4 regions of the Streptomyces sp. NBC_01304 genome follow, and region 2 is predicted to be linked to each of the others. Evidence: riboswitches for the same ligand, from Rfam matches in the RefSeq annotation. Region 2 holds a riboswitch; each other region holds the start of a gene.
What was found. A riboswitch is a leader RNA that binds a small molecule or an ion and turns the genes downstream of it on or off. The one in region 2 is predicted to bind cyclic di-AMP.
Positions count from the first base shown of each region.

Region 1: it holds a riboswitch for cyclic di-AMP, as region 2 does, so the genes downstream of both, OG430_RS26365 (M23 family metallopeptidase) here and OG430_RS20420 (C40 family peptidase) in region 2, are expected to answer to the same signal.
Region 3: it holds a riboswitch for cyclic di-AMP, as region 2 does, so the genes downstream of both, OG430_RS28985 (transglycosylase family protein) here and OG430_RS20420 (C40 family peptidase) in region 2, are expected to answer to the same signal.
Region 4: it holds a riboswitch for cyclic di-AMP, as region 2 does, so the genes downstream of both, OG430_RS09095 (M23 family metallopeptidase) here and OG430_RS20420 (C40 family peptidase) in region 2, are expected to answer to the same signal.

Region 1 is NZ_CP109055.1:5,912,057-5,919,545, reverse strand. Features, by position in the region: gene OG430_RS26370 (aldo/keto reductase) at 1-669, opposite strand, end outside; gene OG430_RS26365 (M23 family metallopeptidase) at 826-1,914, opposite strand; cyclic di-AMP (ydaO/yuaA leader) riboswitch at 1,926-2,079, opposite strand; gene OG430_RS26360 (PP2C family protein-serine/threonine phosphatase) at 2,288-3,433, opposite strand; gene OG430_RS26355 (MFS transporter) at 3,604-4,809, opposite strand; gene OG430_RS26350 (PLP-dependent cysteine synthase family protein) at 4,806-5,933, opposite strand; gene OG430_RS26345 (hypothetical protein) at 6,009-6,431, opposite strand; tRNA gene OG430_RS26340 (tRNA-Met) at 6,588-6,661, opposite strand; gene OG430_RS26335 (GNAT family N-acetyltransferase) at 6,788-7,372, shown strand; gene OG430_RS26330 (pyridoxamine 5'-phosphate oxidase family protein) at 7,338-7,489, opposite strand, start outside.
Region 2 is NZ_CP109055.1:4,679,445-4,686,933, reverse strand. Features, by position in the region: gene OG430_RS20440 (type I restriction endonuclease subunit R) at 1-596, shown strand, start outside; gene OG430_RS20435 (M48 family metallopeptidase) at 654-1,448, shown strand; gene OG430_RS20430 (C40 family peptidase) at 1,498-2,541, opposite strand; gene OG430_RS20425 (hypothetical protein) at 2,870-3,223, shown strand; gene OG430_RS20420 (C40 family peptidase) at 3,323-4,495, opposite strand; cyclic di-AMP (ydaO/yuaA leader) riboswitch at 4,501-4,674, opposite strand; gene OG430_RS20415 (AfsR/SARP family transcriptional regulator) at 4,957-7,489, shown strand, end outside.
Region 3 is NZ_CP109055.1:6,496,593-6,504,081, reverse strand. Features, by position in the region: gene OG430_RS29005 (Ppx/GppA phosphatase family protein) at 1-563, opposite strand, end outside; gene OG430_RS29000 (DUF501 domain-containing protein) at 755-1,285, opposite strand; gene OG430_RS28995 (FtsB family cell division protein) at 1,338-1,826, opposite strand; gene eno (phosphopyruvate hydratase) at 1,918-3,204, opposite strand; gene OG430_RS28985 (transglycosylase family protein) at 3,594-4,304, opposite strand; cyclic di-AMP (ydaO/yuaA leader) riboswitch at 4,309-4,488, opposite strand; gene OG430_RS28980 (transglycosylase family protein) at 4,676-5,590, opposite strand; gene OG430_RS28975 (cytochrome P450 family protein) at 5,723-6,991, opposite strand; gene OG430_RS28970 (nucleoside triphosphate pyrophosphohydrolase) at 6,988-7,489, opposite strand, start outside.
Region 4 is NZ_CP109055.1:2,083,662-2,091,150, forward strand. Features, by position in the region: gene OG430_RS09070 (Glu/Leu/Phe/Val dehydrogenase dimerization domain-containing protein) at 1-297, shown strand, start outside; gene OG430_RS09075 (TetR/AcrR family transcriptional regulator) at 403-1,029, shown strand; gene OG430_RS09080 (SIMPL domain-containing protein) at 1,053-1,826, opposite strand; gene OG430_RS09085 (PH domain-containing protein) at 1,961-2,326, opposite strand; gene OG430_RS09090 (SGNH/GDSL hydrolase family protein) at 2,518-3,297, opposite strand; gene OG430_RS09095 (M23 family metallopeptidase) at 3,538-4,419, opposite strand; cyclic di-AMP (ydaO/yuaA leader) riboswitch at 4,422-4,582, opposite strand; gene OG430_RS09100 (alpha-galactosidase) at 4,924-7,044, opposite strand; gene OG430_RS09105 (tyrosine-protein phosphatase) at 7,304-7,489, shown strand, end outside.

The sequences.
Region 1 (7,489 bases), 1.2 Mb from region 2:
CCGGTACTTGCCGGTGAGGAACCCGGAGGCCAGCGCGAAGTAGGGCACCGCGGCGAGCCCCGAGCGGGAGGCGACCTCCTGCAGCGCGCCCTCGTAGGTGTCCCGCGAGACCAGGTTGTAGTGCGGCTGCAGCGCCACATAGCGGGCGAGGCCCTCGCGCTCGGCGAAGTCCAGGGACTCCTGGAGGCGTTCGGCGGAGATGTTCGACGCGGCGACGGCCCGCACCTTGCCCTCCCGCACCAACTGGTCGAGGGCGCCCACGATCTCCTCGACCGGCACGGACAGGTCGTCGAAGTGCGTGTAGTAGAGGTCGATGTAGTCGGTGCGCAGGCGGCGCAGCGAGCCCTCGACGACGGCCTTGATGTTGGTGGCCGCAAGACCCTTGGCCTCGGGGTGGTTGCCGACCTTGGAGGCGATGACGACGTCCTCGCGCCTGCCGCGCCCGGTCAGCCACTCGCCGATGAGGGTCTCGGACTCGCCGCCCCGGTGACCGGGTGCCCAGGTCGAGTACATGTCGGCGGTGTCGATGAAGTTGCCGCCGGCCGCGGTGTACGCGTCGAGCACGGCGAAGGTCGCGGCCCGGTCCGCGGTCCAGCCGAAGACGTTGCCGCCGAGGGCGAGCGGGAAGACCTCGAGGTCGGATGAGCCGAGGGGGCGAAGGGAAGTCATACGGCGGTCAACAGCGCTCGCCCGCACACGTATTCCAATATCCACATGCGGATTCCAGGACCCGGATGAGGAGTTGAGGAGTGTGCGGGCATGCCACTGACCGGCAGCCCTGGCGTCGGGGGGTAGGCCGCCAGGACTGCCGGGGACCTGGGGAAATCAGACGGTGATGCCCTTGCTGCGCAGCCACGCGGCCGGGTCCATCAGGTCGCCGCCCGGCGTCTTGACCTCGAGGTGGAGGTGCGGACCGGTGGAGTTGCCGGTGGAGCCCACGCGGCCGATGACATCGCCGGTGGTGACCTTCTGGCCGACGCTCACGTTCATCGACGACTGGTGGTTGAACGCGACCTCCGTGCCGTCCGACATCTCGAGGACGGTGCGGTAGCCGTACGAGCCCGACCAGCCGGCTTCCTTGACGGTGCCGCTGTGGATCGCCTTGATCGGCGTACCCGTCGAGGCCGCGAAGTCCAGGCCCGTGTGGTAGCCGGAGGCCCACATGGAGCCGGCCTGCCCGTAGGTGGTGGTGATCGTGTACGAGGCGAGCGGAAGCGTGTAGCTCTTGGCGAGCTTGGCGAGGCGCTCGGCCTCGGCCTTGCGCTTGGCTTCTGCCTCGGCCTTCCGCTTCGCCTCGAGCTCGGCCTTCTCGGCGGCCGTCTGCTTGGCGGAGGCCTCTTCGGCGGCGGCCTTGACGGCGGCATCGGCCGCGGCGTCCTGGGCGGCCGCGTCGGCCTCGTCCTGCTTGGACTCGGCCTGCTGCATGATGCGGGCGCGCAGTGCCTCACCGGCGTCCGCGGTGGTCTTGCCCTCGACGGCACCCGAGTCGGGCAGGGTGGCGGAGGCGGCGACGGCCTGGGTTACGCCCGACTGGGCAGTCTCCGAGCCCGAGTCGGAGTCGTCCGAACCGTCGGATATCAGCGAGCCGACACCCGGCAGCGACGAGGCGTCGGGGAGCGAGAGGTCGGGCAGCGATATCGGTACCGGCGGGCGGTCCTTGGCGGTGGCTATGCCACCCGCGCCGACCGCGGCGATGACGCCGACACCGAGCACCGTGGAGCTGCGTGCGAGTCCCCCGCCGCGCTGCTTGCCGACACGGTGCTTTCCGCGTACCGGGCGGAGGGAGTCCTCGGTGGGGTTCCACTCCTCCCAGGTCTCGTCCTGAGAGCTGACGCCATAACCGAACTCAGAGTCGCTGTCCGGGTTGTACGAGGCCTCAGGGTTGAACCTGGTCCGGCCTGTGGGGGTCGCCACTGGGGCGCACTCCTTTCCTTCCTTCTCGCCTACCGGGTTAGCTGACGGGTTCGGAACAGGAAGGTTTCCTACGGGCGTTCTCGCCTCTGCGGGACGCGAGAGTTGCCCGATTCACCCCAAAAAGTGGTTCCCCGGCTCCCTTGCGGGATTAAGCGTGTGCGCACGGAGCCGACTCTTGTGACGGCTGGGACGACCGCGCTGCGTTATCGAACGTTAATAGACAGCGGTGCTGGATTCCAAGCCGTTCCGACTGATCGTTAACGCCTTTGGCCTGGACTTAATGGGGCACGAGCGGGCGGAATCGGGCGAGTTGACTTCTGCAATTTTCCTGACGGTGTGTCAGTTGTTATGCGGAGGGCGGTAGGACGGTCACCTACGGTGACACGGGCCGCCCCACCGCGAGCAGCGCCATGTCATCGGTGGACCCGCCCCCGGTATGCGCCCGCACCTCCTCGACCACCGTCTCCAGCAATGCCTCCGGGGCCCGGAACATCCGCCCCGCGAGCCGCGCCGCGGGATCGTAGAAGACCCCGTCCTCGTCCCGCGCCTCACTGAGCCCGTCCGTGAAGAACAGCAGCGTCGCCCCGCCCGGAAACTCCGTCTCGTCCGCCCGGTCCGGCCAGGCCCCGAGATCGCTCATCCCCAGCGGCAACGCCGGCTCACCGGGACTGAGCAGGCACATCCGCCCGTCCGAGTGCAGCATCAGCGGCTCCGGATGACCGCGGTTGATGAGCCGTACGACCCCTCGCTCATGCGGAATCTCCGCGAGCACCGCCGTGGTGAACCCCTCTACCGCGTCAAGCCCGTCCCGCCGCGTCCCCTCCCGCGCCAGCGCCCGCTCAAGGCGCTGCGCCACCGCCTCCAGGGTCGCCTCCTGCTCGGCCGCCTCCCGGAACGCCCCGATCACCACGGCGACCGCCTCCACCGCACCAAGTCCCTTTCCCCGTACGTCGCCGACGATGAGCCGCACCCCGTGCGGGGTGTCCTGCACCGCGTACAGATCGCCCCCGATGAACGCGTCCGCCTGCGCCGCCTCGTACCGCGCCGCGATGTCGAGCCCGCCGATCCGGGGCGCCGGCTCGGGCAGTACGGCGCGCTGGGCGGCCTCGGCGATGTAGCGGGCGGAGGCGAGCTTCTCGCCCCGGTGGCGTACGACGACGTTGATGAGCACGGCGAGCCCGGCCACGGTCACCACGTTGATGAGCTCGGTCAGCTCCTGCGGCCGCCCCATGGTGCCGTACCGCAGCTGCAGCCCCACGACACAGGCGATGGACGTGATCCCGGTGAGCAGGGTGGAGCGGAGCGAGAAGAACGGAGCCGCGATCAGCGGGGCCGCCGTGAAGAACGGCGCCGCGGTGAAGCGCGGCGGGGTCAGCAGAGCGGCGGTCAGCCCGACGACGATGAGCAGCGGGGGCAGCGCCCGGACGAAGGCCCGCACCTGAGTGATGCCGACGTCCCGGCCGGGTCCGTCCCCGGTATCCGGGCGTCTGCCGCTCCTACGCCCACCTCGCTGCCCCACCGCTCTACTCCTGCCAGGCCGTGTCGCGCCCCGTAAGGGGCGCGGGGAACTGCGCGACCAGCCACAACGGACCCGCAGATTCCGTACGGCCTCCGAGCAGAAGCGAAGTCGCTCCCCACCCAGGGTTTCCGCACCCGGAGCGGGGAGCGACCCCGTAGCCGCCGTACGAGTTACGCGGCCGACGCCGGCACCGGCGTCCGCGCGGCCAGCAACCCGCTCCTGGCCAGCGCCCCCACCGCGAGCGCGCACGCGCCGCCGAGCGCGGCGAGGGTCAGCCACAGCCCGGCCCCGACTCCGCCCACGGCGTCGAGCAGCACCCCGACCGCGAGGTTCCCGGCGGTGATCCCGATGCCGCACACCGTGTTGTAAAGCCCGTAGTGCGTGGCCACCCAGCGCCCCCCGGAGAGGGCGACCACGGTGTCCATCTCGAACGGGTAGAGCACCGCGGTCCCGGCCGCGAGCACCGCCGCACACAGCAGCAGCGCCACCGCGCCGCCGCCCAGGGCCGGCGCGAGGAACGCAAGCCCCATCACGCCGAGGCCCGCGACCAGGCACTGCTCACGGGTCCAGCGCCGCTTGCACCAGTCGGTGATCCGCAGCTGCCCGAGCAGCGCTACGAGGCCGGACACCACGAAGAGCGCGGTGGTCACGGCCGTCGAGTCCGCGGCGAGCGGCAGCGCGAGATAGACCTGGAAGGACAGGACGTACGACCCGGTCATGGCGGCCGAGAACAGCCAGAACGCCTTGTTCCCGAGCACGGTCCGCCACTGCCCGCGCGCCCCGTCCGCCTCGGCGGCCCGCTTGCGCACCGGCAGCTTCGCGATCTGCACCACGGAGAGCACCGCGAAGACGACGGCCGCGACCGCGCAGGTCAGCCGGAAGTCGACGCCGGTGAGCGCGAGCCCGACGAGCGGGCCGAGCAGGATCCCCGCCTGATAGAAGACGTTGAACACCGCGAAGGCCTCAACTCGCCGTTCCTCACCCGCCCCTGCGGCCACGTAGGCGCGTACGGCCGGATTGAACAATGCCCCCGCGAGCCCGGTCGCCAGTGAGGCGCCGATCAGCACCGGCAACGTATCGGCGAAGGCCAGCGCCCCGAAGCCGACGGTCCGCAGCGCACACCCGGCGACGATCAGCGGCTTGAACCCGAGCCGGTCCGCGAGCGCCCCGCCGACCAGGAACATCCCCTGCTGCGACAGATTCCGCACCCCGAGCACCAGGCCGACGGCCCAGGCGGCGAGCCCCAGGTCCCCCGACAGATGCGCCGCGAGATACGGCATCAGCATGTAGAAGCCGAGATTGATGGAGAGCTGATTGACGAAGAGCAGCTGTACGGCAGGGTCGAAGGCGCGCACCCGCACCCACAGCGTCTTCATCGGGCGTTCTCCTGCGCCGAGTTGAGCTCCGTGACGACGGCCGTACGCTCCCGCCGCCACCTCGTCCACTCGCTCACCGGGCCGTCCTCGGGCCCCGCGACCTCCCGCGGCGCACCCGGCAGGGCGCCCGACAGCAACCCGTGCTCGGCGCAGAACTGGTCGTTGAACACGGTGTCGAAGTACCGCTGCGGCCCGTCCGGGAAGATCGCGGCGATCCGTGTCCCGCGCGGCCTGCTGCGGGCCAGCCAGCCGGCCACGAGCGCGACGGCGCCCACGCTCCAGCCCCCGGTCGCGAACTGCCGCTCCGCGAGCCGCCGCGCGCAGGACACCGCCTCCGCCGGTCCGACCCAGTGCACCTCGTCGAAGGCCCCGTGATCCACGTTGCCCGGGTGGATGGACGACCCGAGGCCGCGCATCAGTCGCGGCCCGGCCTCCAGGCCGAAGATGGTCGAGGCGATCGAGTCGACGCCGACGAGTTCCAGCGCGGGCATCGTGGTCGTACGCAGCGCGCGGGCGATCCCCGCCGAGTGTCCGCCGGTGCCGACCGCGCACACCAGGACGTCGAACTGGCCGAGCTGCCCGGCGAGTTCGGCGGCCAGCGGCCCGTACGCATCCTGATTGTCCGGATTGTGGTACTGGTTCGGGCTCCAGGCCCCGTCCATGGCGGCCATCAGCTCGGCGACCCTGTCCACCCGGGCCTGCTGCCAGCCGCCCTGCGCGGCCGGTTCCCGTACGACGTGGACGCGTACGCCATGAGCGGTCAGCATCCGCTCGACGATCGGCTCGAGTCCGGGATCGGTGACGACGTGCACGGGATGCCCGTGCAGCACCCCGGCGAGCGCGAGGCCGAGGCCCAGCGTGCCGGAGGTCGACTCGACGATGGGCGCGCCGGGCCGCAACTCGCCCCGGGCGCGCGCCCGTTCGACCATGTGCAGGGCGGCGCGGTCCTTGATGCCGCCGAAGTTGAAGCCTTCGAGTTTGGCCCAGTAGCCGCGGCCGACGCCCTCCTCGGCGGGGGTCGGCTCGTCGATCCACAGGATCGGGGTGTTCCCGACGGCGGCCGCCGCGGGCATGAGGCTGCTCGGGTTGCCCGGATTGCTCAGGTTGCTCAAATTGCTCAGCATGCGAGGTGTTCCTTCGGATACTTCCGTACGCGGATGGGTGTCGTGATGCCTTGCTCTCGTCACTCCGCGTCCGGCTCAGTTCCGGTCCACCCCCAGGGCGATCAGCAGTTCGTGCCCTGCCCGCCCGGCCCCTCTGGGCCCGGCCCGCACCGGGGCACACACGTCGTACCCGTCGCGCGGTCCTGCCGCCACGACGACTTCCCGCCCGGGGTTCCCGCTCTCCGTACGTTCCGCCTGCTGGCCGGCGACATGGTGCTCGCGGGCCGTGTGCTCGCCCTGCCCCTGGTTGGCGCACCCGTGCGGCAGTCCGAGGTGCCCGACCGGCGAGGACGCCGAGGCCGACGACACATAGGGGGCGGCCGGGGCGGCGGGGCCGCCGAGGGCGTGGTCGTGCGTCTGGCAGAGACCGGCGAGGAGACCGCAGAGGGCGAGGGCAAGCAGCACCACGGCGACGGGTACCCGTCGCCGCTCCTGCACCGCCGGCCTCGTACGACTCATGGAACTCATCGTGCCTGCGACATTACTGATCGCATCGCAGCACACGCAAAAGGGGTCCCCGGTGACCCTCTGTATCCGGCCACGACTCCAGGAGCGGTTGAGACCGGAAACGACTGAGGCCCGGATCTCTAGGAGATCCGGGCCTCAGTACTGGAGTAGCGGGGACAGGATTTGAACCTGCGACCTCTGGGTTATGAGCCCAGCGAGCTACCGAGCTGCTCCACCCCGCGTCGGTAAACACCACTGTACGCCATTCGGCGAGCCCTCGCGCACACCATTTCCCCGGGCCGCTCACCAGCCGGTCTCCCTACGCCCCCGTGGTTCCCCCAACAGCCCTGCGCTGTCACGATGTTGACATGGCAGAGGTGTTCCTACGGCGGCTGACCCGTTGGCAGGCAGATCAGCAGCGAGAGGCCATCGCCGATCTTTACGTCGCGGCTTACAGGGGTGAGCCGGGACACGAGTATCTGGACCGTCGGAGTTTCCTGGAGCGGTTCTCCGACGATGTGCAGCGCCCCGGTTTCGACATGCTCGTGGCCAGTGCGGGCACGGCAATCGCGGGGTGTGTCTATGGATATCCGCCGCATCGTGAGGGTCACTGGTGGCGCGGGCTGAACGGCGGCGGGGCGTTCGGGAGCTTCGAGGAGCTCACCGCCTCGGGCCGGGTCTTCGCCCTGGCGGAGCTCATGGTGCTGCCGTCCCACCGCCGCTCGGGCGTGGCGGGCCGGCTGCACCGGCAGTTGCTGATGCGGGTGGACGCATCCCTCCTCACCACGCTGCTCGACCCGGGGAACGAGGCCGCGACCGCCGCGTTCACCGCTTGGGGGTGGGCCAGAACCGGCCGTCTCGACGCGGAGAACGGCCGCGGCGAGCTCGACGTGTGGAGCCGCAGCGGACCCTTCGGCGTCAGTCTGGGAGAACCCAGCGCCCGTCGCGCATGAGATCGCGGCCTTGCAGCTCATTGCCCTCGCGCCATGCCTGTATCCGCTGCGGGGTGATGCGGAAGTACTGGTAGTGGGCGGTGAGGCCGCGCGGCTCGAATCCGCTTCGGGCGGCGA
Region 2 (7,489 bases):
TGTCCCTGCTCGACCCGGACTTCGACGAGGCCGTGGGCCGCATCACCGACGTACGGGAATCGGCGGCCGAACAGGTGCAGGCCCTGCGCTACCACCTCGAGGAACGCCAGGAGCGTGAGCAGCGGCCCGTGTACCGGACGTTGTCGCAGGAGCTGGAACGCATCCTTGAGGAGTGCGAGGACCGCTGGGAGGAGATCAAGGAGCGTGTGGGGCCGCTCATCGACCGGGCGCGCAAGGCCGAGGAGGCCGATCCGGCCGTCGCCGACCTCACCCCGGCCGAGCAGGCCATCTACACCAAGCTCGTCGAGTACATGGAGGAACGGCCGGTCTTTGTGCCTCCGGAAGCCGAGCTGCTGCGGACGCTGACCGTCGAGGTCGCGGCGATCATCGCCCGTCATGTCAACCGGGCGTCGTGGTCCGCGGACGAGTCGAGCTCGGTGGATCTGGGGGTCGACCTCTACGGCTGTCTGCGGGATGGAGGACTGCGCACCACCAGCGGGTATGGACGGCAGTCGATCGAGGACCTCTCCAACGCACTCACCGGGTTCACACGGAGCCACGAAGCGTCGTTCAAGGCTTATGGGCGAGGGCAGTAGGGGAAGACGCGGACGGAGGCCGTAGGCCCGGTCGTCGCGGCCGGGGACAATGGGGCCATGCCACGTTCCATCGGACCCTCAGCCGCCGGCCGTCACCCTCTGGTGGACGGCCGGCGACTGGTCGTGGCTGACCGCACGTACAACGTCAAGGTCAGTGATCGGCGTACGCGCCTCGGTATCACTGTCGAGCGTGATGGATCACTGACGCTCCGCGTACCCGCAGGCTGCGCACCGGACCGGGCGGAGGCCTTCCTGCGTCAGAGCGGCGCATGGATCGATGACAAGCTGAGGCTGCGGGCCGAGCACAGGCCCGCGCATCCGGTCCGTGCTTTCAAGGACGGAGAGACGTTCCGCTACCTGGGCCGCGACTACCGGCTACTACTGGTGGCTTCCAGTGAGAGCAGTACCCCGGTCCGGCTTTTCGCGGGTCGGCTGAGGCTGGATGAAACTCTGGCAGCACGCCCCGAGAAGGCCCGCCGCGCGCTGATCGACTGGTACCGCACCACCGGTCTGGCGTGGTCACGGGGGCGGCTGCAGCCCTGGGCCGCCCGCATGGAGGTCCCGGAACCCGACATCGTCGTCAGGGATGTTGGGGGGCGCTGGGGGACCTACCGCTCCGGGAACGGCGGTGACGGTCGCCAGGGACAGATGGCACTGCACTGGGCGCTGTTCCAACTGCCCGCACATCTCGTGGACTACGTGATCGCTCACGAACTGGCCCACATCAGGATCCCCGGACACGGAGCGGACTACTGGCGGCTGCTCCAGCAGGCAGTGCCCGCGTACGCGGAACACAAGGCCGAGCTGGACGATCTCGGCCGCCGCCTTTGGCTGGGGGAGACGAAGGTCTGAGGGTTGGAGTAGCTGGACACCGGCTGGCCAGGTGGGTCGGTCGAATCGCTCACCCCACCCGCGTAGCCCCCGCAAACGGCATCTGATCCACCGGCGCCAGCCGGACCGGTGCGCTCGGATTCGGGGCGTGGATCATCTGGCCGTTGCCCACGTAGATGCCCACGTGGCTGATGCCCGAGTAGAAGAACACCAGGTCGCCCGGGGCGAGTTCGGAGCGGGAGACGCGCTGTCCCGCGTTGATCTGGGTGTACGTGGTGCGGGGCAGCGCGACGCCCGCCGAGCGGTATGCGGCCTGGGTCAGCCCCGAGCAGTCGAAGGCACTGGGGCCCGAGGCCCCCCAGACATAGGGGCTGCCGAGGGCCCCGTACGCGAACGAAACGGCCTGTGCGGCACGGGCGTTGGGGGCCTTGGCCGCGCCGCGCGGCGTCGAGCGCGAGGCCCGCGCCTCCCCGCCGTCACTCTCCTGCGCGAACCGGTCCTGCTGCTCGGCAGTGAGCCGCTTGAGCAGCAGCTTGGCCTCCGCCAGCTTGCCGGTGACCGACTCCTTGTGCGCCTTCAAGTCGGCCTGCACGTCCCGGAGTTCGGCGTGCCTGTCGTCGGCCGTCGCACGCAGCTGCGCCAGCTCGCGCAACCGCTCCTGCACGCCCTCGATCGCGGTGGCCTGCCGGTGCCCGGCCCGGTCGGCGAGCGAGGCCCGCTCCAGGTACTGGTCGGGGTCGGAGGAGAGGGCGAGCTGCAGTCCGGGGTCGATGATGCCGGCGCGGTACTGGGCCGTGGCCGTCGAACCGAGCTGCCTGCGGGCCGAGTTGAGGTCCTCGGCCTTGCGGGCGGCCTCGTCCTGCAGCTCGCCCACGTCCTCCTTGACCTTCGCCGCCTTCTCCTTGGCGCCGTTGTACTTCTCGGTGGCGATCTCCGCCTCGTGGTAGAGCCGGTCGACCTTGGCCTTCACCTGGGCGGCGGTGAGGCGGGGCTCCGCGTGTCCGGTGCCGTCGAAGGCGGTCGCGCTCGCGGCCGAGGCCAGGGCGAGGGTGGCGGCGGTGCGTGCCGTGTTGCCGGTGAGCGAGCGCGGTTTGGGCTTTCGATGTGCGGCCACGTACGTCTCGTCTCCCTTACGCGTCCGGCGGCGGCCCGCACAGGGGGAGCGGGCCGCCGCCGGACCTCTCGGCGGTGGTGACCGACTGCCGTCCCAGCGGATGCGGACGACGGTGGGGAGCCGGTCACCTCGGGAAGGACGCTAAACCTGGGCGTCACGACTTGGTGACGGATTGTACGTAACTGTCCGAAGAGGGATAGCTGATGACCATTCCTGGCCGCACTCGCGGACGGACCCCACCCCATCGACGTACGACTGTGACCGAAGCGGCGGAAGTGACCGACCTGGTGGAAGAGGGGTGGTATGGACCCGGCTAGGCTCCGGCCTCATGGACGTACTCATCAACGTGTTCGTCGGCCTGCACATCATCGGCATCGCCTCGCTCCTCGGCGGTTTCCTGACTCAGATGAAGGCGATGGGCCAGGGCACGGCACGGTTCACGCCGCCGATGCTGCACGGCGCGCTGACCATGCTGGTCACCGGTGTGGCGCTGGTCGGGCTCAATCAGGCGGACGACCAGACGGTCAACAACCTCAAGATCGGCATCAAGCTGGCCGTGCTGATCGTGATCCTCGGGCTCGTGTATGTGAAGCGGGACGAGGAGAAGGCCGAGAAGGCGATGTTCGGCGCGGTGGGCGCGCTGACCGTCGTGAACATCTTCATCGCCGTGCTCTGGACCTGAGCCCGGCAAGGTTCTGGACCTGAGCCCGGCAAGTTCCAGCGACGGTGAAGCCCCGGTGCCGAGTGGCGCCGGGGCTTCTTCGCGTCGTACGGAACTGCGTCAGGCCGGCCGGACCACGCTGTGGATCGGCATGTAGTAGATCGACTCGGTGCGTACGTTCGCACCCGGCTTCGGCGCGTGGATCATCTGGCCGTCGCCGATGTAGATGCCGACGTGGCTGATGTCGTCGTAGAAGAAGACGAGGTCGCCGGGCTTGGCGTCCGCGACCTTGACGGTCGTGCCGACCTTCACCTGGTCCCAGGTGGTGCGCGGCAGCGTGATCCCGGCGGCGGCCCAGGCGTCCTGGGTCAGGCCCGAGCAGTCGTACGAGTCGGGGCCGGTGGCACCCCAGACGTACGGCTTGCCCATCTGGGCCCGGGCGAAGCTGAGCACCTTCTCGGCCTTCGCGGCGTAACTGCTGTCCGAGGAGCCGGAGTCGCTGCCGGAGCCGGATCCCGAGCCGGAGTCCTGCCCCTCCTCCTTCTCCTTCGCGGCCTCCTCGGCGGCCTTCCGCTTGGCCGCCTCCTCCGCCGCGGCCTGCTTGCGCGCCAGCTCCTCGGCCTTCTTGCGGGCCTCTTCTTCCTTCTTCTTCTCGATCGCCGCGAGCCGCGCCTTCTCCTCGGCGGTCAGCTTCGAAAGCAGCTCACGCGCCTCGGTCAGCTTCGACTGGACGTCCGACTTGCTCGTCCGCAGGTCGTCCTGGGCGTCGGTGAGCGACGCGAGGCTCTTGGTCGCCTCGCCGCGCTTCTCGGTCGCCTCGGCCTGCAGGTCCTTGTACTCGTCGACCGCGGACTGCTGGCTCTTGCTCATGCGGCTCATCAGCTGGCGCTGGTCGAACAGCTGCTGCGGATCGTCGGCGAGCAGCATGTTGGCCGTGGCCGAGGTGGAGCCGTTGCGGTACTGGGCCGCGGCGATCGAACCGAGCTCGCGGCGCGCGTCGTTCAGCTTGTCGGTGCGCTTGGCGACCTGGTCGAGCAGATCGTCGACGTGTCCGCGCTGGCTGTCGGTGCGTTCCTTCGCCGCGTTGTACTTCTGGGTGGCGACGCCGGCCTGCCGGTAGAGGTCGTCGACCTTCTTCTGGACCTCTTCCAGGGACGGCTTGGGCTTGCTGGGCGCGGCGTTCGCGCTCTGCGCCAGGAGCGCCACGGAGGTCAGGGCGGCCGTGGTCATGCCGACGGCCTGAGCTGTACGTATTCGACCGGACCGACTGCGCGGCTTGCGGTGCGACGCCAAGGAGGCGCTCCTTCCAGTGACCGCCTACCGGGTTAGCTGTCGGGTTCGGGCGGGTGGTTCGGAAGGCTGCCCTACGGTCTTGTACGTCTTGCTCGTACGCGACCGATTCACCCCAAGGTCAAGTTGGGTCCCCGGCTCCGGTTTGCCTGTGGGCGCACCGGACTCGGCGCGAGCCGCCCGTTCCCGACGTCTGTCGCCGGTGGGGGTACGGGTTGCTCGCGGAGCACGCTAGCCAACACGTGTGGCTGCTGTGAAGGTTGATGTTCGATATGCCCGATACATTTTCGTGACCTTGATAACTCCGCTGTCCGGTTTGCTGTTCCTTGTCGTCACAACTGGTGTCTTGCTGCGACGCCCGGCCGCAGGTGCGGCCCGGCCCGGGCGCTGCCAGGCGGTCGTGCGCGGGGACGTCACCGACCCCTCCGGTAATCTGGTGCTTTCCCCCACAAGGAGTTGCTTCCGTGGAGTTCCGGCTGCTCGGAGCGGTTTCCGTCGCCACCGAGACCGGCGAACTGCCACTCGGCCCCGCCAAGCGGCGCAGCCTGCTCGCCGCCCTGCTGCTGCGGCCCAACCATCCGGTGCCGGTGGACCAGTTGACCGACGCCCTGTGGGAGCACGAGCCGCCGGCTCGCGCCCGCAGCGTCATCCAGGGTCATGTGTCGCGGCTGCGGGCCCTGTTCGCGGAGGCGGACGCCGAGATGTTCGGGGTCGAACTGGTCACGCAGGGCACGGCGTACGTGCTGCGCATGCCGGAGAGCCTGCTCGACGCCCACCGCTTCGAGGAACTGGTGACGCTGGCCCGCAGCCAGCGCGCGCCGGCCGATGCCGTGGCGATGTACCGGGAGGCCCTCTCGCTGTGGCAGGGCCCGGCCCTGACCGGCGCCTACCCGAGCCCGCCGCTGCAGGCCGCCGCGCACGCGCTCGAGGAACTGCGGCTCGCCTCCGTGGAGTTGCTGGCCGCCGACTACGGGCGCCTCGGCGAGCACGCGCGCGCCGCTGCCTTGTTGCGTGCGGAGGCCGGGGCCCATCCGCTGCGCGAGTCGCTGTCCGCCGCGCTCATGACGGCCCTGCAGCGGGCGGGACGCCGCTCGGAGGCGCTCGACTGGTTCCACCGCACGCGGCGGCTGCTCGCCGACGAGCTGGGCGTGGATCCGGGGCACGAGCTGGCGGACGCGTACGCGGTGGCGTTGCGCGGGGAGGAGCTGCGCGGGCAGGCGGGGCAGAGGACGAGCGCCGACGTGGCGGAACCTTTGTCCCCGACTCGGGCCCCCGCTCCGGCCGCACCGGCCCAGCCGCAGGCCCAGGTCTCAGCTCCGGGGTTGACCGAGGCCCAGGCCCAGGCCCAGGCCCAGGCCCAGGCCCAGGCCCCGGTTCCGGCCCCGGCCCAGGTGGCGGCTCCCGCCCTGGGCCAGGTCCCAGCTCCGGGGTTGGCCGAGGCGCAGGCCCTGGCGCAGGCCCAGGCCCCGGCGCAGGCTCAGGCCCTGGCGCAGGCCCAGGATCCGGCCTCGGCTCGGGTCCAGGCTTCGGCCCATGTCGCAGATCCGGCCTCGGCTCGGGGTCAGGTCCCGGCCCATGTCGCAGATCCGGCCTTGGCGCAGGCGCAGGGTCCGGACTCGGCTCGGGTCGAGGATCCGGCCCAGGTCCCAGCTCCAGTGTTGACCGAAGTCCAGGCTCCCGCCCAGGACGCAGCTCCGGCACTGACGCAGGCCCCGGCCCCGCCCCAGCTCCCAGCTCAGGCCCTGCCCGAGGTCCAGGCTCCGGCCTTGGCGCAGGCCCCGGCCTACCCGCCCGCGCCCCACTCGCCCGCGCCCGCGTCCGCCTCGCCGACGCCCCCACTGCCCGCCACCGTCGACCTCCTGCCCCGCATGCCCCGTGGCTTCCACGGTCGCGCCGCCGAGCTCACCGCCCTGTCCCGCGCCGCCGCCGGCGAGGCCCCGGTGTGTCTGGTCACCGGCCCCGCCGGCGTGGGCAAGACGGCGCTCGTCGTGCACTGGGCGCACCGCAACCGCGCCGCGTTCCCCGGCGGACTGCTCTACGCGGACCTGCGCGGTTTCAGCGACACCGGCGCCCCGCCCCGCGCCGAGGTGCTCCGCGAGTTCCTGCTCGCCCTCGGGGTCCCGCCGCGCCGGATACCCGAGTCGGCCGACGGCGCCTCCGCGCTGTTCCGCTCCCTGGCCGCCGACCGCCAACTCCTCGTCGTACTCGACAACGCACACGGCTCCGAGCAGGTCAGGGAGCTGCTGCCGGGCGGCACCGATTGCGTCACCGTCGTCACCAGCCGCTACCGGCTGCGCGGCCTGATCGCCTCCGACGCCGCCCGGCCCGTGCCCGTCGACGTCCTCGGCCCCGACGACGGCACCGCCCTGCTCGCCGCGGTCCTCGGCAAGGAGCGCGTCCTCGCCGAGGCGGTCGCCGCCCGGCGTCTCGCCGAACTGTGCGGCGGTCTGCCGCTCGCCCTCCGGGTGGCCGCCGCGCGACTCGCGGACCAGCCGGACTGGTCGCTCGGCGAGATGAGCGCCGAACTCTCCGACGCCTCCCGCCGGTTGAGCCTCCTGGACGTGGAGGACACGGGCGTACGCGCCGCACTGCGCCTCACCGTGAGCCGCCTGCCCGAAGCCGCTGCGCACCACTTCGCCCACCTCGGCCGGCACCCCGGCACCCACGTCGACCGCTACACGGCCGCCGCCCTGGCCGGCACCGACCCGGACGCGGCCGAGGCCGCCCTGGACCGCCTCGCCGCCGCCCACCTGGTCATCCGCACCGCACCGGGGCGCTGGACCCTGCACGATCTCGTACGGCTGTACGCGCGCGGCCTCGACGCGGAACCCGACGCCGTCCGGCGCGTCCTCGACCACACGGTGGCCACCGCCCTGGCCGCGGCCGACGCCGCCGAACCCGGCGACGAGCCGTGCTTCGACCTGCCCGTGGACTTCCAACCACCGCGGGCGGTACGGGAGTTCACCGGCCGCGAGCAGGCCATGGCCTGGTACGCGG
Region 3 (7,489 bases), 1.8 Mb from region 2:
ATCTCGGCCGCGGTCGGGGGGTCGCTGACCTGGCCGTCGTGGACGAGGTGGCGCTCGGTCATGCGGACGCAGCCGACGTCGATGGAGCGGGCCGCCCGGACGCTGTCCTCCCCCACCACGAACTCGGTGGAGCCGCCGCCGATGTCGATGACGAGGTAGGGACCGGTGAGGTCCGGGTGGCCCGTGAGCTCCTTGGTCGCGCCGGTGAAGGAGAACGCGGCCTCCTGGTCACCGGTGATCACTTCCGGCTCGACGCCGAGGATGTCCAGGACGCCCTGGACGAACTCGTCCCTGTTCTCCGCGTCGCGGGAGGCGCTTGTCGCCACGAAGCGGACCTTCTCGGCGCCGTGCTCCTTGATCGCCGCTGCGTACTCACGGCACGCCGCGAAGGTGCGCTCCAGCGCGTCGGGAGCCAGCCTGCCGGTCTCGTCGACGCCCTGTCCGAGGCGGACGATGGTCATGCGGCGATCGAGGTCGACGAGCTCGCCCGTCGTCGGGTCGGCGTCCGCGATCAGCAGGCGGATGGAGTTGGTTCCGCAGTCGATGGCGGCTACGCGGGTCATGGGGGGCTCCTGTCGTTTTTGATTCCCCAGCCCGCCCCTTCCCGAAATCCTGCGGAGCTGTGTCCTCAAACGCCGGACGGGCTGATGAAATCAGCCCGTCCGGCGTTTGAGGACAGCCACGCGGCGGAGCCGCATAGTGTCACCGTGAAGCCGGCGGCAGCCTTACGGGAAGGGGCGGGGTGGGGGAGAAATCAGTTCTCGTCCGCCGCCGGCAGCGTCACGCAAGCGCCCTTGCGCCACCACTCCGGCAGCATCGCCAGAGCCTCGTCCCCGAGGGGATTGACCCCGGGGCCCGCGGCCAGGGAGTGGCCGACGAGGACGTGGAGGCACTTCACGCGGTCCGGCATGCCCCCCGCCGAGGGGAACCCGGCCAGGACCTCGATCTCGTCGCGGCGACGGATGTAGTCCTCGTGGGCCGCCCGATAGGCGGCGGCCAGCTCGGGGTCGGTGGCGAGGCGCTCTGTCATCTCCTTCATCACGCCGTTGGCCTCGAGCGTGCCGATCGCCGAGGCGGCCTTGGGGCACGTCAGGTAGTACGTCGTCGGGAAGGGCGTACCGTCCGGCAGCCGCGGCGCCGTCTCGACCACGTCCGGCTGCCCGCAGGGGCACCGGTGGGCGATGGCCCGCAGGCCGCGCGGCGGACGGCCCAGCTGCTGCTTGAAGGCCTCGACATCGGCGTCGGTGGGCTCGGTGCGCGGCGTGGACGGCGGGGGCGTTTCCATGGGGGTGCTTACGTCTTTCAGTCAGAGTGCGAAGAGTCGAGAGTGCGGAGCTTCAGTCGTCGGTGCGGTAGCGGTCCGCCCGGTCGACCCCGTCGAAGAGGTTCGCGTACCAGGCCCGGTCCGCCGCCGCCCCCTGGTCCGTGCGGCGCCGCGTCGCGCCGGACGGGTCGACCACCGTGAAGCCGGTCTCGCCGGGATTGACCATGTGCAGCCGCTCGCGCGCCTGCTGCTCGACGTACGCCGGGTCCTGCCAGCGGGCCTTGGCGTCCCGCAGCTCCTCCGCCTCGCGGCGGGCGTCGTCGAGCTTCTGCTGCTCCTCGACGATGTCCGCGCGCTGGCCGACGTACTGCCTTATCGGGTACGCCAGCGCGACGATCAGCGAGCACAGGACGAGCGCGAGCAGCGCGGCACGGCCGGTGAGCCGGGAGCGGCGGGCCTGGCGTTTGGTCTGCGAGCGGTAGACGCGGGCGGCGGTCTGCTCGCCGAGCAGGCGGATCCTGGTAGCGGTGGAGAACCGGTCCCGGTTCTTGGTCGCTCCCATGCTCGCCTCCCCGTTACGCGCGTACGTCCCCGCACACGGTACGGGACCGAGTGCGGGGACGTACGTACGACTGGCTACGAGGCCTGAGCGATCAGCCCTTGAAGCGCGGGAAGGCGCTGCGGCCCGCGTACACCGCGGCGTCGTCGAGGATCTCCTCGATGCGAAGGAGCTGGTTGTACTTGGCGACGCGCTCGGAGCGGGCCGGGGCGCCGGTCTTGATCTGGCCGCAGTTGGTGGCGACGGCGAGGTCGGCGATGGTGACGTCCTCGGTCTCGCCGGAGCGGTGGGACATCATGCACTTGTAGCCGGCGTTCTGCGCCATGGAGACGGCGTCCAGGGTCTCGGTCAGCGAACCGATCTGGTTGACCTTGACCAGGAGGGCGTTGGCGGAGCCCTCCTCGATGCCGCGGGCCAGGCGCTCCGGGTTGGTGACGAAGAAGTCGTCGCCGACGATCTGGACCTTGTCGCCCAGCTTGTCGGTGAGGACCTTCCAGCCCGCCCAGTCGTCCTCGAACAGCGGGTCCTCGATGGAGACCATCGGGTAGTCGGCGACGAGCTGCTCGTAGTACTCGGTCATCTCGGCGGCCGAGAGGGACTTGCCCTCGAACTCGTACTTGCCGTCCTTGTAGAACTCGGACGCGGCGACGTCGAGCGCCAGGCCGATCTGCTCGCCGGGGACGTAACCGGCCTGCTTGATGGCCTCGAGGATGAGGTCGAGCGCGGCGCGGTTGGAGTCCAGGTTCGGCGCGAAGCCGCCCTCGTCGCCCAGGCCGGTGGAGAGGCCCTTGGCCTTCAGGACGGACTTGAGGGTGTGGTAGACCTCGGTGCCCCAGCGCAGCGCCTCGGAGAAGGACTCCGCGCCGATCGGGGCGATCATGAACTCCTGGATGTCGACGTTGGAGTCGGCGTGCGACCCACCGTTCAGGATGTTCATCATCGGGACGGGCAGCAGGTGCGCGTTCGGGCCACCGAGGTAGCGGAACAGCGGCAGGTCGGACGCCTCGGAGGCGGCGTGCGCGACGGCGAGCGAGACGCCGAGGATGGCGTTGGCGCCGAGCGAGCCCTTGTTGTCGGTGGCGTCCAGGTCGAACATGGCCTGGTCGATGAGGCGCTGCTCGGTGGCGTCGTACCCGACGAGCTCCGGGCCGATCTGCTCGATGACGGCGAGGACAGCCTTCTCGACGCCCTTGCCCTGGTAACGGTTGGGGTCACCGTCACGGAGTTCGATGGCCTCGAAGGCACCGGTGGAGGCGCCGGACGGAACTGCAGCACGGCCGGTGCTGCCGTCGTCGAGGCCGACCTCGACCTCGACCGTGGGGTTGCCTCGGGAGTCCAGGATTTCCCGGGCTACGACGACGTCGATGGACGGCACGAGCATCTCCTTATGGGATGTGACGCTAGATGTGACCCAAGTCGTGCGGGTCGGCGCAGGGTCGCTTTCGGCCTTGCGACACGAGCCTAACCGGCTCTGGAGCATCCACCAGCCGACTGCTCGCCTCATGGGACGAAAAGAGGCCTGAAGGCCCTCCAACCAGGGCAAAAGGCCTGTTTACTACTCGCCAGTACATCCACCATCAATTGATCAGCCCCCACGGCGAGCAACCAGGTCCGCGAGAGCGGCGCCGGTTTAGGCGCAAAAGACAGACATGACCCCGCCCCGACGCGCACGGGGGAGAGCGCGCCGGGGCGGGAGTGTGGGGGGTGTGGGGGGATCACCCGGATCGCGGGCCGGATCTGATCACCGGCGCCGCGGGCTGCTGCTGCTGCTTACTTCAGGTGCAGCTGCTGGCCCGGGAAGATGAAGTCCGCGTCGTCGATGATGTCCTTGTTCAGCTTGAACAGCTGCTGCCAGCCGCCCTTGACGCCGTGCGCCTCGGCGATCTTGGACAGGGTGTCGCCGGACTTCACCTTGTACTCGCCGTCGCCCTTCTTCACCTTCTTGCCGGTCGGGGTCTCGACCGTCTTGCTCTTCGAGCCGGTGTCGGTGCGCGGGGTCTCGGTCTTCGGCGCGGACTGCTGCTTCTGCTGCGGGGCCGCCTGCTGCTGCTTCTGCTGCGGGGCGGACTGGGTGCCGGTGGAGCCACCACCGCTGTACGTGGCGTTGGACAGGCCCACACCACAGCTCGGCCAGGCGCCCTTGCCCTGGCTCGCGAGGACCTTCTCGGCCACGGCTATCTGCTGCGACTTGGAGGCCTGGTCGGCGGTGGCCGCGTAGGCGGTGCCGCCGTGCGCGGCCCAGGTGGAGGCCGAGAACTGCAGGCCGCCGTAGTAGCCGTTGCCCGTGTTGATGGACCAGTTGCCGCCGGCCTCGCACTGCGCGACGGCGTCCCACTCCGAGGAGGTGGCGGCGGAAGCGGTGCCCGCGGTCATCAGCGGCGCGGCGACCGCGGCGCCCGCGACACCGGCCACGGCGACGGCGCGGGTGGCCTTCTCGGCCTTGGTCATACGACGGTGCTTGCCCTTGCCGGAAAACAGCATGGAGTGATCCCCTCACCGACGCCTACGAGGTGAGCTGTCGGGTTCGGGCCAAGTGAGTTGCCCGGTCGCGGATACGTACGGAACGCATTCGCGACTTCACCCCAAGCCGAGCCGGCTATTTCTCAACAACCGGACCCGGCGCAAACCTTGGGTCCCCCGCTCCTGCCTACGGCGCTTTACGCGTCGACTGTTCCCTGCGGCCGTCGGCAGGATTCGGCGTGACGGCTTCGGGGCCCGCGAGTGGCGAGCGGTCACGACCGTAAACATGCGATCCCCGGAAATACAAAGACGATCGGGGTCGATGAGACCCATCTCTCATCGACCCCGATGTCTCTTTATTACGGACATTCAGCAATGAACCGCCGCCGCAACTACCGTTGCTTTTCCCCGAGATCGAGGCTTTGGCCAGGGAGGATGAGGTTCGGGTCGGCGCCGACGACTTGCTCGTTGTCGGCGTAGAGGGCCGGCCAGCCGCCCTCGATGTCGTGACTGTCGGCGATGGCCCAGAGGTTGTCCCCCGGGCGCACTTCGTACGCCCCCTCGGCGTCGTCGCGCGAGTCGCCGCGGGAGGCGTGCCGGCCGTCGGACTCGTCGCCGGACTTGTCGCCGGACGCGCCTTCGTCGGCGCGGTCGCCGCGGTGCCGGCCGCCGCCTTCGGAGGGGGTCGACGGGGAGGGGTCGGGGGACGGGGTGGCGGACTCGGTGGGCGAAGGCGTCACATCCTGACCGGAGTTATCACCCTTGCCCGATTCGCCCGATTCCCCCTCTTCGCCTTCCTTGCCCTCTTCGCCCTTGTCGTGATTCTTGTCTCCCGACTCGCTGGGCGTGTCGGTCGGCTCGCCCGAGGGATCCGCCGATTCCGACGGCGCCGGGGACTCCGTGGACGGTGAAGGAGTCGGGGACGCCTCGTCCGAGGGCGTGAGCCCCGCGATCGGCGCGCAGGTCGGCCAGGCGTCCTTGCCCTGCGCCGCGAGCACCTTCTCGGCGACGGCTATCTGCTCGCTGCGGCTGGCCAGGTCGGCGCGCGGCGCGTGGTCGAGACCGCCGAAGGCCTCCCAGGTCTCCTGCGAGAACTGCAGCCCGCCGTAATACCCGTTGCCCATGTCGGCGCTCCACACGCCGCCGCTCTCGCACGCGGCGAGGCGGTCCCAGGTGGCCCCGTCCGCGGCACTGGCGCTGGTGGCGCCGAGCAGCGGGATGGCGACCGCCGATCCGGTCACTCCCGCCGCGACGAGGAGGGCGGGAGCCTGGCGGGGACGTCGGTGACGACCGTTGCCGGTGAGCATGCGACTGCCTTTCGAGGGACAGCGGTGACAGCTGAGCAGACAGCGAACGTAGCGAGACTCGAACGCTTGTCACAAGTCGATGCAGCGGAGATCACGTGAAAGTCACAGAGTTGACGGACCGTCAGGCAGTAATCAGCCGTCCGACTGCCGCAGCTCCGGGGTGAACTCGACCGGAAGCGTGCGAAGTCCGCGCATAATGAGCCCGCCCCGCCACCTCAAATCGCCTGGATCTCCCGCAAGTTGCAGATCCGGCAGTCGGCGCAGCAGCGTGGAAATCGCCGCTTGCCCCTCAAGTCGGGCAAGCGGGGCGCCCAGGCAGTAGTGGATGCCGTGCCCGTAGCCCAGGTGCTGGTTGTCCCGGCGGGCCAGGTCCAGGGTGTCGGGTCCGTCGAACCGCGCGGGGTCCCGGTCGGCGGCGGCGAGCACCACGAGCACCGGGTCGCCGGCCCCGATCCGCTGTCCGCCGATGTCCAGCTCCTCGGTGGCGAAGCGCCAGGTGGCGAGCTCGACGGGCCCGTCGTAGCGCAGGAGTTCCTCGATCCCGGTCTCCAGGAGAGAGGTCTCCCCGGCCGCCAGGGACTGCTGCAGCCGGGCCCGCTGCTCCGGGTGCCGCAGCAGCTGATACGTACCGTTGCCGATCAGGTTGACGGTGGTCTCGAAACCCGCGAACAGCAGGATGAAGGCCATCGCGGCGGCCTCGTTCTCCGTCAGGTGCTCGCCGTGGTCGCTTGCCCGGATGAGGCCGGAAATCAGATCCTCGCCGGGATCCTCCCTTTTCCGGTGAATGAGCTCGGCGAGATATCCGCGCATCTTCTTCACAGAGCGCGCGACGCCGCCCCGCGGCCCGCCCCCGTGGCGGATCATCATTCCCGCCCAGTCCCGGAAGTCGTCCTGGTCCTCGCGCGGAACGCCGAGCAGATCGCAGATCGCGTAAATGGGGAGAGGGAAGGCGAATTCATGGATGAGATCCGCTTCCCCCTTCTCCGCGAATCCATCGATGAGTTGATCGGTGAGTTCCTGTACGCGCGGCGCAAATTCGGCAACCCGGCGCGGGGTGAACGCCTTCGACACGAGCCTGCGCAGCCTTGTGTGGTCCGGCGGATCGATATTGAGCAGATGCGTCATCAGCTCGGCCTTGCGCTCGCCCGGAATTCCGGTCTTGCCCTTGGCGTGGGCGGGCTCGTCGTGATGGGCGGGGTTCTTCGAGAGCCGCTGGTCGGCGAGGGCCTGGCGGGCGTCCGCGTACCGGGTGACGAGCCAGGCCTCGACGCCGCTGGGCAGCTGGGTGCGGTGCACGGGGGCGTGCTCGCGCAGCCAGGCGTAGGCGGGGTAGGGGTCGGTGGCGAACTCCCAGGAGAAGAGCTCCGGTTGGGGCCCCTGCGCTGCCTGCGGGGTGGTCACGCCTGGCCCTCCGCGGCCAGGATCGCGTCCCGGTACGCGCGCGCCGCGGCCCGCAGCGCGGTCTCCGGGTCTCTGCCTGCCGCCTCGGCGCGTACCGCGAGAGCGAGCAGCTCGTACCCGATGCCCTCGCCCACCGGCAGCGCCACATCGAGGCCCGCCGTCCGCACGCGCGAGGCGAGCTTGGCGGTGAGTGCGAGGGAGGGCTGGCCGAGCGGAACGCCCTCGGTCAGCGAATCGCGCTGCTTCTCCTCGGCCTTGGTGCGCATCCAGTGCGCCTTGACGTCCTCCGGGGTCTGCGCGGTGTCGTCGCCGAAGACGTGCGGGTGGCGGTGGATGAGCTTGGTGACGATGCCGCCCGCGACGTCGTCGATGGAGAAGGGCTCGTCCTCCTCTTCCGGACCGCCCTCCTCCGCGATCCGCGCGTGGAAGACGACTTGGAGGAGTACGTCGCCGAGTTCTTCCCGCAGTTCGTGCCGGTCGTCCGTCTCGATGGCCTCG
Region 4 (7,489 bases), 2.6 Mb from region 2:
GCCAATCTGCCGGTGCTGCCGGAGGCCGAGGAGCTGCTGGCGGCCCGTGGCGTCACCGTCCTTCCGGACGTGGCCGTCAACTCCGGGACCAATGCCTGGTGGTGGTGGACGCTCTTCGGCGACGTCCCGGCCGACGCGAACGCGGCCTTCGCGCACACGCGCGGGGCGATGCGCGCCCTGGTCGGCCATCTCCTGGACCGTGCCGCCGCCGACGGCCGCACCCCGCGGGCCGCGGCGCACGCACTGGCGGCGGAGCGGCTGCCGGTCATCACGGAACGGTTCGGCACGTACCGCTGAATCTGCGGTACCGCTGAATCCTCGGTACCGCTGAGTCCCGGTACAGCCGAATCCCCGGTCGGCCCCGCCCTGCTCCGGCCGTCCGCGAGCAACTAGGGTGACGCCGTGGCACGGGTCCGGTTGAGTGTGCAGGAGCGGCGCGAAGAACTCCTTCGCGCCGCCGTCGAGCAGATCGAGGCCCGTGGCGTGGCCGCGGTCCGCATCGCCGATGTCGCCTCCTCGCTCGGCGTGAGCAACGCCCTGGTGCTCTACCACTTCGCGTCCAAGGAACGGCTCGTCGCGGCCGCCTTCACCTACGCCGCCGAGGGCGACCTGGCCCATCTGCGCAAGGTCCTGGGCCGCCGCACCACCGCCCTGCGCCGACTGCGGGCGGCGGTGCGCTGGTACGCGCCGACCGGCCAGGCCAAGGGCTGGCGGCTGTGGATCGAGGGCTGGGCCGCGGCCCAGCGCGAGCCCGCCCTGCGCGAGGTGACCCGCGACCTCGACCAGCAGTGGAAGGCCGCCCTCGCCGAGGTCATGGCCGAGGGCGCCGCCGCGGGCGAGTTCAGCTGCCCCGACCCGAGGGCGGCGGCCCTGCGCCTGACCGCCCTGCTCGACGGCCTGGCCGTGCAGACCACGGCGTACGCGGGCACGCTGACCCGGACCGCCATGCTGGAGTGGGTCGACGACGCCCTGGCCCGCGAACTCGGCCTCGACCGCGAGGCGTTGACCGGCGCGGCACACCAGGGCTGAACCGCCCGTTCAGGGCGAGACCGTCAGCACAGCTCATACACGGCAGTGACCGTCACCTGGTCCTCGACCTCCCCCGGCGCCACCGGCACGCCCTCCTTGTCGAACGCCACGGCCGGCATCGCGAGCGGGCGCGGCCGCCCGCTCTCCCCCTCGTTCAGCGACACCAGACGGCCCAGCTTGCAGCCGCTGAGCCGCGCGTACTGCACGGCCTTCTCGTGCGCGTCCAGGTGCGCGGAGCGGCGCGCCGCGGAACGCAGGCGGCTGCTGTCGGCGACGTCGAAGGCGACGGAGTGGATGCGGCCGGCGTCGCCGCTCGCGTCCATCACGGCCTGGATGACCGCGCCGGTCCGCTTGATGTCGCGGACCTGCAGCGAGAACACCTGCCCCGCCTGATATCCGGTGATCTTGGACGTGCCGGTGGTGGGGTTGTGCTCGTTGACGGCGGAGAGCGACAGGCTCTCGGTGCGTACGTCCCGCTCCGCGAGCCCCTCCTTCTTCGCGGCCGCGAGCAGCGCGTCCGCCGCGGCGTTCTGCGCCTTGAGGGCGGCCTGCGCGGTCGGCTTGGTGACCTCGACGCCGACGGTGACGACGGCCGTGTCCGGCATGGCCGTCGCACGGCCCTCGCCGGTCACGGTCACGGTCGCCGGCTTGGGCGCCTGCGCGGTCCCGGCCTGGGCGGCGGGCGAGGCCTCGGGTGCGGCGACGGCCTGCGTCGCGGCACCGGCGAGCAGGCCCCCGGCCAGGACGGCCGCGGCGAGCGACCGTGCGGCCAGGGGCGTTGAGGTGCGTACGGGCATGAGGGGTGGTCCTTCCGCTCTTAGGGCCCCTCCCCCGGTTCCCGGAGAGGCCGCGCGGTCATCCCAGCACCGGCGCCCGCCCGGGGGGCCACGCCACTCCCGCTCCGCGCCGCCTGTCACCTCACCGGGTCACCTCACCGGGCCACGAACTGCGTCAGGATCGCCTGCACCTCATAGATGTTGACGCCCTTGGTGAAGGTCTTCTCGATCGGCGTGGGGTTGCCCGATATCCAGATCTTGAGTTCCGCGTCGAGGTCGAAGTGCCCCGCGGTCTCCACCGCGAAGTGCGTGATGCTGCGGTACGGCACCGTGTGGTACTCGACCTTCTTGCCGGTGATCCCCTGCTTGTCGATGAGGACGAGGCGGCGATCGGTGAACAGCATGGTGTCGCGGATCAACACGAAGGCGGCGTAGACCTGTTCGCCCTGCCCGAGGAGGCGTGCGTACTCCTGCTGCGCCTTGCCCGGATCGATGGTGTGCGCGTTGCCGAAAAGCGCCATGACTGGCCCCCATGAGTAGACGTGTCGAAATCATCGAACTCTAACTCGATACGCCTTCGCTCCAGCTAAAGGGCAACCTCCTTACGGAGGCGACAGATCCGGCTCTCAGAGGCATCAGGAACGGCTCGCAGACCCAACAGGCCCGACGCACGAAGACATCAGGCCCGACGCACGGAGACATCAGGCCCGACTCACAGAGGCATCAGGTCCGGCCGCTTCGCCGACACGTGGTCGCCCGAAGACTCCCCGCGCAGCCGCCGCCCGATCCACGGGACCAGATACTCGCGCGCCCACTGGATGTCGTCGCGCCGCACCTCGAGCGTGCCTCGCGGCGGCAGCGGCGGCCATGCCTGGTCGGGGTCGGCCGGGATCTCCAGGCCGAGCACCTGGGCGGCGCGCAGCGCGACGCGGGTGTGGCCCTCCGCCGACAGGTGGAGGCGGTCACCGTCCCAGGCACGGCGGTCCTGGACCGAGCGCAGCGACCACAGGTCGAGGACGGGGCAGTCGTAGCGGTCGGCGATGGAGCGCACATGGGCGGTGTACGTAGCGATCTTGCCGCGCAGATGCCGCAGGACCGGAACGTTCCGGGTGTCGAAGCCGGTGGTCACGAGGACCGTGCCGACGTTCTCCTTCAGGTCGGCGACGGCCCGCTCGAAGCGGGCCGCGACGTCGTCGGGGTCGGTGCCGGGGCGAATGATGTCGTTGCCGCCGGCGCAGAAGCTCACCAGGTCGGGGGCGAGCTCCTTGGCGCGCGGGACCTGCTCCTCGACGATCTGGTCGAGGAGCTTGCCGCGCACGGCGAGGTTGGCGTAGCGGAAGGTCTGCTCGGGGTGCCGGTCGTCGAGGAGGACGGCCAGGCGGTCGGCCCAGCCGACGAAGGTGTCGCCGGGGCCCGGGTCGCCGACACCTTCGGTGAAGCTGTCGCCGACAGCCGCGTACGACTTGAACTGGGGTGTCGATTCGTCTGCCACGTCGGCATATCTTTCACCTCGTCCCGTGACCTACGCCACCGTAATAAGGGTCAACGGGGGCTTGACGGCGGGTGATATATGCCACCGATAAAGATCGAACCAAGTCGGAATACCGGGCATCAGCGCCGAACGCACCGATGGCCGGAGCCCTTTACGGGCTCCGGCCATCGGTGAAAGCACGGTCGCGATGCAGTTCGGGACGCGGCTCGGAACGCGCTCCTGAACACGGTGCGCAATGCGTCAGACGGTCACGCCGTGGCTGCGCAGGTACGCGAGCGGGTCGACGTCCGAGCCGTAGCCGGGGCCGGTGCGGACCTCGAAGTGCAGGTGCGGTCCGGTGGAGTTGCCGGTGGAGCCGGACAGGCCGATCTGGGTGCCGCCGTCGACGCTCTGCCCGGTGGCGACGTTCAGGGACGTCATGTGGGCGTACTGCGAGTAGTGGCCGTCGGCGTGCTGGATGACGACCTCGTTGCCGTACGAGCCGCTCCAGCCGGCCGAGACGACGGTGCCCTCGCCGATGGCCTTGACCGGGGTGCCGGACGGGACGACGAAGTCGGTGCCGGTGTGGTAGCCGCTGGACCACATGGCGCCGGCCGTGCGGTACGAGGTGCTGATGGGGGCCTCGACCGGGGCGGTGAAGCCGTTCGCGGCCTTGGCCTGGACGGCCTCGCCCTGCACGGCCTCGGCAGCCTTGGTGCCGGCCGCGTCGATCTGCGCCTGGCTGGCCGTGGCCCCGGTGGCGTCGGCCTTCGCCGCGGACTTCGCGGTGGCCTCGGCGGCGCCGTCGAGCTTCAGCTTCATGCCGGGGCGTATGTGCCGGGGGTCGTCGCCGACGACCTTGCGGTTGTCGGCGTACAGCTTCTTCCAGCCGCCGTCGACGTTCAGCTCGTCGGCGATCGCGGACAGCGAGTCCCCGGCGACGACGGAGTACGTCTTGGCGGCGGCCTGCGGTGCGGCGGCGGGGGCGGCCTGCTGCACCTGGGGGGCGGCGGCGGTCGCAGCATGGGCGCCGGCGGCTCCGAGCAGCGGCAGCGCGAGGGCGGCGCCTCCGGTGCCTGCGGCGGCGAATCCGCGGCTGATCCGCTGGGACTTGGGACGGCGGTGCTTACCCTTCGCGGGCATGGCGAATTCCTCTCCGGCGCCTGCGAGGTGAGCTGTCGGGTTCGGACTGGAGATGTCCGGCCGCTTTTACGCGGCTTCACCCCAAGCCTCTCCGGTGGACCGGATGCGGCATCTAACCGTGGGTCCCCCGCTCCTGCCGTACACGGGTGGGTGTGCGGAATTCCGGGCGGCGGCAGGATTGGGCGTCCGTCCGGATGCCGCAGAACGTAAACGAGCGCGGAGCGCGGAGACAAGCAATCAATTCCCGCGCAATTGCCCACCGATGATCCATTCCCGGAATTGCCGTCACACTCCGTGGATGAATGATCTTTAGTGCCGCCTTACCCCTGGAAATCGGCCCGCGAAGATCGCCACGCACGGTCACGACTATGATCCCGCTCACGGACAGAGAGCCATGAGCCTTTAGTTCCAGGCCAGTTACCACGAAGGCCCGCGTAAGCCCCTTATCCAGCGAACCACTTGAAGTTCACCAACCACCTGAAACTACCTAATCCCCCGAATCGGTCATTTACGACTGAAGCGGAAGATCGCGGCATCAAGGTCACCACGCAGCCCGGTGTGCAGCCCGTGATGGAGCAGCACCGCCCCCCGGTGCACCTCTCCCGCCCCGGCCCTGTCGCTCCTGCCGACCCTGTCCCCCACCCCGACCTGCTCGTACGTCCCCGCCGGATCGAGCCCCCGCAGCCGCAGCCGCGCCACCGGCTCCCCGTACCGCTGCGCCTGCAGCCACGCGAGGACGACGACCTCGCCCCCGTGCACGTACTGCACGGCACTGAGCCCGCCGTCCGGAGCCCGCAGCCGGTACAGCTCGCCGTGCTGCACGACGGGCCTGATCTCCTTGTAGAGGTCCACCCACTCCCGCGCCTCGGCCAGCTCCGCCTCGCTCCACCGCGTGAGATCGCCGCCCACCCCGAGCACCCCCGCCATGGCGCTCACGAAGCGGAAGCGAAGCGAGCTCACTCGGTCGTTGAGCTGCGTGTTCGGGCTGTCGGTGACCCAGGCGGCCATCACCCGGGCGGGGTGCAGCTGGCTGAAGCCGTGCTGGATGGCGAGCCGGTCCAACGGGTCGGTGTTGTCGGAGGTCCACACCTGGTCGGTCCGGGCGAGGATGCCCAGATCGATCCGGCCGCCCCCGCCCGAGCAGGACTCGAAGGCCACCCCGGGGTGCTCGGCCCGCAGCCGGTCGAGCAGCGCGTACAAGGCATGCACATGGTCATTCCAGAGCCGCTGCGGACACTCCTCGCCGGGCCAGCCCGCATCCGTGAAGCTGCGGTTGAAGTCCCATTTCACATAGTCGATCGGCGCGGACGACAACAGTGTGTGCAGCTGTTCCCACAGATAGTCCTGTACGTCGGTGCGCGCGAGGTTGAGCACCAGCTGATGCCGGAATTCGGTGCGGGTACGCCCGGGAAAGTGCTGCACCCAGTCGGGGTGCGCCCGATACAGATCACTGTCCGCGTTGACCATTTCCGGTTCGACCCAGATCCCGAACTGCATTCCCAGCCCGTGCACTTCATCGGCGAGCGGCTTCAGCCCGCCGGGAAAACGATCAGGATTCGGTGTCCAGTCGCCGAGGCCGGCCCGGTCGCTGGTGCGCCGCCCGAACCAGGCATCGTCCACCACGAACAGCTCCACACCGATGTCGGCCGCCCGCCGGGCCAGCGCCCGCTGCTGCGCCTCGGAGATGTCGAAGCCGGTGGCCTCCCAGGAGTTGTAGAGCACGGGCCGCACGTCCTGGGCGTCCGGGATCACGTGCTCCAGCTGGTAGGCGTGCCAGGCCCGGCTCGCCCCGCCGAAGCCACCCGCGCTCCACAGTCCGGCGAAGACGGGCGTGGTGAGGGACTCACCGGGCCGCAGCAGCGCCTGCCCCGAGTCGTCGTGCCCGCTCCCGCCGGCGATCTGCACCCGACCGTCCGGCAGCTGCTGCACGGCGATGCGCCATGACCCCGACCAGGCGAGGGCGCAGCCGTAGACCTCGCCGTGCTCCTCACTCGCCCCTTCCGCGTCGAGCGCGACCCAGGGCAGATGCTGATGGCTCGTGTGCCCGCGCCGACTCCCGATGATCTTCTCGCCGTACGTGAGGTCGGAGCGTACGAGCCGCGACTCGGCGGCCCACCGCCCGTGCAGCTGGGACAGCCGCCACCGCTCGCGCTCCGGCAGCGTCCAGACCGCGGAGTCCGCGCGCAGCACCTCCACGTCCGGGCCGTGGCCCAGGTGCTCCAGGACGGCGGAGCGCTCCAGCACGTCCCCGCGCATCCGGTACACCAGCGTGATCCCGAGCCGGTGCGCCGTGTCCTCGAAGCGCAGGCGCAGCTCGCCGGCCGCCACGCTCGCCGCCCCGAACTGCCACTCGGTGCCCCGCACTTCAGGCGTACGCACCGACAGCGCGGGCCGCACGAAGCGGGGCCCGCCCTCGACCGGGTACTCCTCGCGTCCGTCCAGCGGGGACTCGAACCCCCGGGCGGGCGGGCCCGGTTCGGCCGCCAGGGCCTCCGCGTCGGCGAGGGCGATGCGCGCGCCCCAGTGCAGGTGAAGCAGTTCGTCGCCGGCGCCCAGGTGGAGGGCGTAACTGCTGGTGGGCCCGGAGAGCACCCACGTACGACCGTCGCCACCGACCTCGATCACCAAGACCCCCACAGATCCGAACAGCCGCGATCAGCCACGCACAGGTGCGCACAGCCGTGAACACTCACGGCCATCTTCGGGGGCGCCCCACGGCCGGGGCAACGCCCGCGCCGCACTCTTCACCACCGCGCGCACATCCCGATGCCACCTCCGCTTTCCGGGCATGCGGACAGATGATTGCCCTGGACACCGATGTCGTATGGTCGAAGGCGCGCACCGCCGGCGAGCAAGCGCCGACGGCCTATTCGGAGGAGCCCCCGTGACGCAGCAGGTCCCGTCGACAGAACCCGAGCTGGCCGGAGTGCGCAATTTCCGTGACGTGGGCGGGCTGCCGACCGTGGACGGCCGGCGGTTGCAGGCCGGGCGGCTCTTCCGCAGTGGCCATCTGGCCCATGCCACCGCGTCCGACGCCGAGTTCCTCGGCTCGCTGGGGCTGCACACCATA